2 regions of the Rossellomorea sp. DUT-2 genome follow, and region 2 is predicted to be linked to the other one. Evidence: a T-box and tRNA genes for the amino acid it is inferred to sense, from the RefSeq annotation. Region 2 holds a T-box; the other holds one or more tRNA genes.
What was found. A T-box is a leader RNA that pairs with one kind of tRNA and senses whether it is charged. The one in region 2 lies ahead of thrS (threonine--tRNA ligase), so its partner is inferred to be a tRNA-Thr.

Region 1 (4,402 bases), on a different contig from region 2:
TGCTTAACATATCTTTGGCAGGGGCAGTAGGAATCGAACCCACACCAAAGGTTTTGGAGACCTTCGTTCTACCGTTAAACTATGCCCCTATATAATAGAGAGTTTTGTTAAAAATGGTGGAGGGGGGCAGATTCGAACTGCCGAACCCGAAGGAGCGGATTTACAGTCCGCCGCGTTTAGCCACTTCGCTACCCCTCCAAATAAAATAAATACTTAAAGATTCTTAAGTATAAATGGTGGCTCAGGACGGAATCGAACCGCCGACACATGGATTTTCAGTCCATTGCTCTACCAACTGAGCTACTGAGCCATATTATATAGAAGATTAAATTTTCAAATGATCAACTTCCCTATTACTAAGTAATTGAAAATGGCGGTCCGGACGGGACTCGAACCCGCGACCTCCTGCGTGACAGGCAGGCATTCTAACCAACTGAACTACCGGACCAGAGTTTTTTGACGATAGTCAAAATAACTTTCATTATTTGCGCAAGCAAAATAGATTTCATTACCTTGACGACAGTCAAAATAACTATCCATGCGTGACTCTTCAAGGGATATCCTATCCTAAGTCAAAATGGTATTGCGGGGACAGGATTTGAACCTGCGACCTTCGGGTTATGAGCCCGACGAGCTACCGAACTGCTCCACCCCGCGACGATATAAGTATGAAATTTCCCACGAAAGGAATTATGGAGGAGGAAGGGGGATTCGAACCCCCGCGGGCTGTTACACCCCTGTCGGTTTTCAAGACCGATCCCTTCAGCCGGACTTGGGTATTCCTCCCTGTATAATGGACCCTGTAGGACTCGAACCTACGACCGGACGGTTATGAGCCGTCTGCTCTAACCAACTGAGCTAAGGGTCCTTATAATCGTGCGTCATGTATTTAGTAATAGCGGCGGAGGGGATCGAACCCCCGACCTCACGGGTATGAACCGTACGCTCTAGCCAGCTGAGCTACACCGCCACGAAACGTTTACTATTCAATCTGAATCTTGATTAAGTAAGATTCAATGAAGTTTATTTACTTTCGTAAAAAACTTGGTGGAGCCTAGCGGGATCGAACCGCTGACCTCCTGCGTGCAAAGCAGGCGCTCTCCCAGCTGAGCTAAGGCCCCAAAAGAAGTGGTCGGGAAGACAGGATTCGAACCTGCGACCCCTTGGTCCCAAACCAAGTGCTCTACCAAGCTGAGCTACTTCCCGATATATGGCGCGCCCGAGAGGAGTCGAACCCCTAACCTTTTGATCCGTAGTCAAACGCTCTATCCAATTGAGCTACGGGCGCTAAACAATTCATTTTATAAGAAACAATGGTGCCGAGGACCGGAATCGAACCGGTACGGTAGTCACCTACCGCAGGATTTTAAGTCCTGTGCGTCTGCCAGTTCCGCCACCCCGGCTAGTTTGGAGCGGAAGACGGGATTCGAACCCGCGACCCCCACCTTGGCAAGGTGGTGTTCTACCACTGAACTACTTCCGCGAAATATAATGGTGCGGGTGAAGGGACTTGAACCCCCACGCCTTGCGGCGCCAGATCCTAAGTCTGGTGCGTCTGCCAATTCCGCCACACCCGCATCTATGATTGATATTTTGCTTCCACAAAAATCAATGGTGAGCCATGAAGGATTCGAACCTTCGACCCTCTGATTAAAAGTCAGATGCTCTACCAACTGAGCTAATGGCTCACAATATAAAAATGAAACAAAATAAAAAACAATGGTGCCGGCAAGAGGACTTGAACCCCCAACCTACTGATTACAAGTCAGTTGCTCTACCAGTTGAGCTACACCGGCATATTGATTATAAAAAATGGTGGAGGATGACGGGATCGAACCGCCGACCCTCTGCTTGTAAGGCAGATGCTCTCCCAGCTGAGCTAATCCTCCAAATTGGTGACCCATACGGGATTCGAACCCGTGTTACCGCCGTGAAAGGGCGGTGTCTTAACCACTTGACCAATGGGCCATATTTTTAAAGCGTCCCACTTAAGGACATGTATAACTATATCAATTAATTTCGCAGAAGTCAACTTCTAAATAACTAAAAAACGAAAAATTTTTTCGACTTACTCACCTTAACATTTTTGTGAGCCGAAAAAGAATATACCACATTTTCAAATCTTATATCAATAGTAAATTCAATAATCCTTCCATAATGGTGTTGTTTTTCTAATTCTTTTAAATAACTACAGGATCTTCCTGCTCTTCCCATATTGAAGAATTCAGTAAAGTATCACTGCATCGTCAAATATAAACTATTTGCAAACGAGATTAACCCCCACCCCTCTATTCTTCTTCATTAATTAATAGAATCAATTCCGGTTTTCAAATTTAACTTTGAACGCACCCAATAATTTCATAAAAGAGGTCCGTCCCTCATCGCTTTAATGCGATGAGGGACGGACCTCTTTTCGGGTTTAAGCTTGTTTACACATTGTCATTAGGAGTTGAATACGATAGTAATAGATTAAGAATGGGGTGATGGATTCATGGAGCTTCCAACGATTTTGTGTGGGCCGATTGTTCGTCGGGTGGAACCTGCACAAGCTTTTATTTGGATTGCATTGAGCAAGCCATATGATATTAAAGCGGAGTTATTCAAGATAAAACAGGGTAACGAATCACAATGTTTTGACTATATGAGCATAGCCTGTGAAACTAAGACGAAAACGGTACAAGCCGGAAGGAATTTATATATAAGTTTAATTAACATATCTCCACAAGCCGGATCTTTCCCTACAAATAAATTACTGGGATACAATTTATTGTTTGAAAATAGTGTGGAAACACTGGACCTCGGCAGCTTTGACTTACTTTCCCCCACTCATCCACACTCGATTGTCTACGAAAATCTCGCATACCCAACCTTTTATATGAACGAAGGAAATACATCGAATATTCTATACGGATCCTGTCGAAAGCTGCACGGTGTTGGAACAGATGTATTGGTTCAAGCGGATAAAACCATTGCGTCAACTTTCAATAATGCCGATAGACCATCCTCTCTATTTTTAATGGGAGATCAAATATATGCCGATGATGTAGCAGATCCCCTATTTAAGATCATCACAAGGTTCGGTAAAGAACTGGTGGGACAAGAAGAAGACCTTGGTTCCATTGAACCACGCTTAAAAGAAGGTTCTTTTAAGCAGGGAATTAAGCAGATCAATGGCAGGCAATATATTACGGAACACTTTTGCAAATTCACTTCCAGAAAAGCTGCAAATCATCTGTTAAGCTTCAGTGACTATGCAGCCATGTATATTTTGTCTTGGAGTCCCTCATTATGGGAACTCGCACATAAGGAAGGGATGTTAGAAACCTTTCAAGCAGCAGTGGATAAGAATGAAGTCTATTTTGCTTTTAAGGATTGTCAAAGCAAAGAGCATAAAACGGAATGTCACCAGCTTGAAGAGCGCTATCAAAAGCAGATGAGAGAACTGGCTAAAGTGGAGGAAGCTTTGTATTCTGTCAGAAGAGTATTGGCCAATACACCGACCTATATGATGTTTGATGACCACGATATAACAGATGATTGGAATTTGACACAGGATTGGAAAACGAGCGTTTGGAACGCTCCTTTAGGGAGACATGTCATTAGTAACGGCTTGGTATCTTATTGGCTTTTTCAAGGCTGGGGCAATGAACCGGATACGTTTACCCATTTCGGTCAAACCATGCAAACCTACTTTGACTCTTTTCACCCTGGGTCACTTCCCCACTCCAACTGGGTACATTCTCTATGGAACTATGATTCTTGGCATTATACTGCTCCCACTGCACCAAAGGCCGTATTTCTTGATACAAGAACCCAGCGTGGTTATGTAAATAAACCCAAGCCTGTGAAAGTTGGAAAACGGATAGATGAGGAAAGATATAGTCCAAACCTTATTGATCAGGAGGGATGGAACGGGGTTTCAATTAAACTGACCGCGTCTGGTTGGAATGAAGGTGAGCCCTTAATCCTTGTATCCCCTGCCCCTCTTTATGGAATCGGATTAATTGAAAACTTTCTACATGACTACATGCTTCCACTCAGGACGTATGGTTTACCTGTGCAGAGCGATTTTGATTTAGAAGCATGGAAATACAATGGGAAAGGCTTTAGCAACTTCCTTCATCAGGTATCAGCTTGGAACCCAAGTGACTGCATCATCTTATCTGGAGATGTGCATTCGGCTTCGTCCGTCACATCTGATATTACGTTTCGAGATGGCCGAACCCTTACGATTCATCAGTTTACAAGCAGCCCGATCAAGAATATGAGCTACACAGGGTTTTGGGGCGCCATCATGAAATTCATCATTGGCTTGAATGCCAAACAAAGGACCGACCAGACAATCTACCGCTACTGTAATCACCAGTTTGATTTATTTCGGGAGGAACAGGAAAGCAGCGTT
Region 2 (4,402 bases):
AAAGTCATTCACGATGAAAGAACGAGCGCACAGCGTCTAATCAAAAGCCTGTATGTGCCGAAGGATATTTTACAAGCATCCTTCTCAACCCTGGATCTTGATTCGAAAAGCCGATTGGAGGCAGTTCGATTAGCGAAGAATTTCGTGGAGAACTACACGGAAGGTACAAAAATGAAAGGACTCTATTTTTACGGCAAGTTCGGAGTGGGGAAGTCCTATTTGTTAGGGGCGATGGCCAATGAACTCGCTGAGAAAAAAATCGCGTCCCTGATTGTGTACGTTCCTGAGTTCTTTAGAGAAATCAAGCAATCGCTGGGAGACAACACGGTAAATGAAAAGCTGGAAATGGTTAAAGTGGCACCGATCCTCATGCTCGATGACATCGGCGCAGAAACCATGTCAAGCTGGGGAAGAGATGAAATCCTGGGAACGATCCTCCAGTACAGAATGCTTGAAAACCTCCCGACATTCTTCACCTCCAACTTCAACTTCAACGAACTGACGCATCACTTGACGTACAGTCAACGGGGAGAAGAAGAGAAGCTGAAGGCTGCACGAATCATGGAGCGGATTAAATACTTGTCCCAGCCTGTGTTGATTGATGGGCGAAATAGAAGAGAATAGAATGAAAGAGAGGAAATTGCATGCGATTTCTTCTCTTTTTTTTGTGCATTCGACACTTTGATGTGTGCTTTTTGAAATTTTTGTAAATCAGCTGGATTATTAGGGGAAACGGCCGGATTATTGCAAGAAATGGCTGGATTATGGAGGCTTTCGGCTGGATTTTCGGAAAAAACGGCCGGATTAACGGCAAAGTCGGCCGGATTACTCATCGTGCATGGAAACTAATGCAGGTTCATGGAGTCCATAACGACATAGATTCAAAAAGAAACAATTAATTCCCTCATCAACTTCTAAATGATACAAGCCTCCCATATATATAAATCAGGGATTTGGGTTTAAGGAGGCGAGAAAGTTTGATTGAATTTATTTTCAAGCAAAAAAATGATGCGTTAAAGCTTCAAGCACACCTCAATAAAGAGTTCATCCAATCATGGTTCCATGAAACTCTCTTTCAACATACAACTCACTATAATCTGACGATAGAGGTTTCCCCTTTCTTCAAGGAAAGAGAAAAACTATTCAATGGGGTCTCCCACTTTGTTTTAAATGATAAATGCATGGACTGGTCCGAATCAGCCCTGAAAGAAAATTACTTCTATGAAGATGTTGATGAAATCAATCAAATATTAGAAATCGTATCAGAGATGAGGATGGGTGAACGACCTGAATTGATGGAGCTGATCGGTGAATGGAACGAGGCCGAATACGTCCATGACAGTCTGGAGCTTTTGTTGGAAGGGAAGGCCCCCATATCGTTCGACTCCTTCAGCAAGTTCAGGCTGAAGAAGCTTCAGGAGAGACTGCTCCTCATGCTGGATCTTGCTATTGATGAATATAAGATGGAGCAGGAATATCAAATGTTTGTCCATATGCTGCGTGAGTATCTGGCATCGAGGGAGCAGAAAATGCGGACGATCCATCTGTACTCGACGGGTTACGGCTATCGTTTCTTTGATGAAGACATGAAAGAGGTGACACGGCAGGAATTGACGAAGGCGATTGATAAACGCCTTCTGACGAATCACCCGTTATACGTTGATTCATTCACCATAGCTCCGTTATTATCCCTTGCACCGGAGAAGATACTCGTGTACGGGAATGGGGACCATCAATTAATCAGGACGCTTCAGAATATATTTGAAGAACGGATCGATCTTTTGCCGTTGAGTTACTTCCCTGATACACTTCTCTATCCTTCCTGGGATATCGCGAATGAATAGGCTTCTTATTTTATGGAATGCTCTTGCTTTTCAAAACATAACCGATTATAATACCTACATAATAAGTCAATAAATAAAGGTTATGATGAGGACAACAATATTCCTATTCCATTCACAGAGAGGGAAGTCTCCTGGCTGCAAGCTTCCTAATTCGGTAGTGATATTTACCACCTCGGAACTTCAATTATGAACTGAATCTTGACGGATTCACAGTAATGATTGACGGCTAAATGTCGTTATTCGTTTTCAATGAAGTCATTGTCTGTATTTTGCACACAATGAGAAGTTGGGTGGAACCACGAGTTTACTTATTAACCTCGTCCCTTCAAGCGTGAAGGGGCGGGGTTTTTTATGCTTTATAGAGATTACTTAAGGAGTGAAATCACATGTCAGAAGTAGTGAAAATGCAGTTCCCTGATGGAAATGTCAAGGAGTTTCCTAAAGGGACAACAACAGAAGAGATTGCTGCGTCCATCAGTCCCGGACTGAAGAAGAAGGCGTTCGCTGGTAAAATAAATAATGTATTAATTGATTTACGTACAGGGATTCAAGAGGATGGGGCGATTGAAATCGTTACACCTCCAGGAGAAGATGCCCTGGAAATTCTTCGTCACAGTACAGCCCATTTAATGGCACAGGCGATTAAACGCCTATATCCTGAAACCAAACTTGGAATCGGACCTGTCATCGAAGGCGGATTCTATTATGATATTGATTCCGAGCACACGTTCACTCCTGAAGATCTTCCGTTGATCGAGAAAGAAATGAAGAAGATCACTGGAGAAAACCTGGAAGTGGTCCGTAAAGAAGTAAGCCGCGACGAAGCACAGAAAATGTATGAAGAAATTGGTGACGAGTATAAGCTTGAATTACTTGAGGCGATTCCTGAAGGAGAACAAGTCTCCATTTACGAGCAAGGAGAATTCCTCGATTTATGTCGTGGAATCCACATTCCATCCACTAATAAAATTAAAGAGTTCAAGCTGTTAAGCATCGCTGGGGCTTACTGGCGCGGAAATAGTGATAATAAAATGCTTCAACGCATTTACGGTACAGCCTTCTTCAAGAAAGAAGACCTGGAAGAGCATCTGCGTCTTTTAGAAGAAGCGAAAGAGCGTGATCACCGTAAAATCGGTAAAGAATTGAATCTATTCATGAACTCGCAAAAAGTGGGACAAGGCCTGCCGATGTGGCTGCCTAAAGGTGCCACGATCCGTCGCATCATCGAGCGTTATATCGTTGATAAAGAAGAGCGTTTAGGCTATGACCACGTGTACACACCTGTCATGGGAAGCGTTGAGCTATACAAAACAAGCGGTCACTGGGATCATTACCAAGAGAATATGTTCCCTGTCATGGAGATGGATAATGAAGATCTTGTCCTTCGCCCGATGAACTGCCCTCATCATATGATGATTTACAAAAACGACATTCACAGCTATCGTGAGCTTCCGATCCGGATCGCCGAGCTTGGTCTGATGCACCGTTATGAATTGTCAGGAGCACTATCAGGACTTCAACGTGTTCGTGGGATGACTCTGAATGATGCCCATATCTTCGTCCGTCCTGATCAGATCAAGGAAGAATTCAAGCGTGTGGTACGCCTGGTTCAGGAAGTGTACAAAGACTTTGATCTGAATGACTATTCCTTCCGTCTGTCTTATCGTGACCCTGAAGATACTGAGAAGTACTTTGATGATGATGAGATGTGGAACCGTGCACAAGGAATGATCAAGGAAGCCATGGATGAACTGGACGTTGAGTACTTTGAAGCAGAAGGGGAAGCGGCATTCTACGGCCCTAAACTGGACGTTCAAGTGAAAACGGCCCTTGGGAAAGAAGAAACGTTATCCACTGTTCAGCTGGACTTCTTACTTCCAGAGCGCTTTGACTTAACATATGTAGGGGAAGACGGAAAGCAGCATCGCCCGGTTGTTATCCACCGTGGTGTCGTATCTACAATGGAACGCTTCGTGGCATTCCTGATCGAAGAATACAAAGGAGCATTCCCAACTTGGCTTGCTCCAACGCAGGTTCAGGTGATCCCGGTTTCTCCGGATGTTCACTTCGACTATGCGAAAGAAGTGAAAGAAAAGCTTCAGTCTGAAGGGCTGCGTGTTGATATCGATGACCGTAATGAAAAGATCGGTTACAAGATCCGTGAAGCGCAGATGAGTAAAGTACCTTACATGCTTGTGGTGGGGGATAATGAAATCAAGGAAACGGCTGTAAACGTCCGTAAATACGGAGAGCAAAAATCAGAAACGATTTCCCTTGACGAGTTCATCGGCCACATCACAAAAGAAGCCAAGCGATAAGAAGAGAAAGAGGGACGGACCTTGCATCAAGGTCCGTCCCTCCCATATAAATTTCAAAAAACTATTGCACTCTCCTTAGATGTCTGATATTATGAAATACGTTGTGATATTAAATGATTATTTGACAGCGGTATTGTCATGTGATATATTATCTAAGGTGAATTGAATACAGTTTGGTACAAGAAGAAGCTACCCGCTTCTCACCTGAATAACGCGTTCAGCTGTTTACAGGTATGTGAT

Region 1: it has a tRNA-Thr gene. The T-box ahead of thrS (threonine--tRNA ligase) is inferred to sense a tRNA for this amino acid. The anticodon was not compared.

What each region holds. Positions count from the first base shown of each region.
Region 1 is NZ_JBQPEO010000005.1:314,857-319,258, reverse strand. It holds tRNA gene ACOSV2_RS19465 (tRNA-Trp) at 16-89, opposite strand; tRNA gene ACOSV2_RS19460 (tRNA-Tyr) at 115-198, opposite strand; tRNA gene ACOSV2_RS19455 (tRNA-Phe) at 235-310, opposite strand; tRNA gene ACOSV2_RS19450 (tRNA-Asp) at 372-448, opposite strand; tRNA gene ACOSV2_RS19445 (tRNA-Met) at 584-657, opposite strand; tRNA gene ACOSV2_RS19440 (tRNA-Ser) at 694-786, opposite strand; tRNA gene ACOSV2_RS19435 (tRNA-Ile) at 795-868, opposite strand; tRNA gene ACOSV2_RS19430 (tRNA-Met) at 897-970, opposite strand; tRNA gene ACOSV2_RS19425 (tRNA-Ala) at 1,046-1,121, opposite strand; tRNA gene ACOSV2_RS19420 (tRNA-Pro) at 1,130-1,206, opposite strand; tRNA gene ACOSV2_RS19415 (tRNA-Arg) at 1,212-1,288, opposite strand; tRNA gene ACOSV2_RS19410 (tRNA-Leu) at 1,315-1,403, opposite strand; tRNA gene ACOSV2_RS19405 (tRNA-Gly) at 1,409-1,483, opposite strand; tRNA gene ACOSV2_RS19400 (tRNA-Leu) at 1,493-1,577, opposite strand; tRNA gene ACOSV2_RS19395 (tRNA-Lys) at 1,613-1,688, opposite strand; tRNA gene ACOSV2_RS19390 (tRNA-Thr) at 1,721-1,796, opposite strand; tRNA gene ACOSV2_RS19385 (tRNA-Val) at 1,814-1,889, opposite strand; tRNA gene ACOSV2_RS19380 (tRNA-Glu) at 1,894-1,968, opposite strand; gene ACOSV2_RS19375 (hypothetical protein) at 2,492-4,402, shown strand, end outside.
Region 2 is NZ_JBQPEO010000002.1:874,390-878,791, reverse strand. It holds gene dnaI (primosomal protein DnaI) at 1-624, shown strand, start outside; gene ACOSV2_RS10210 (putative sporulation protein YtxC) at 978-1,844, shown strand; T-box leader at 1,918-2,172, shown strand; gene thrS (threonine--tRNA ligase) at 2,231-4,162, shown strand; ribosomal protein L20 leader region at 4,337-4,402, shown strand, end outside.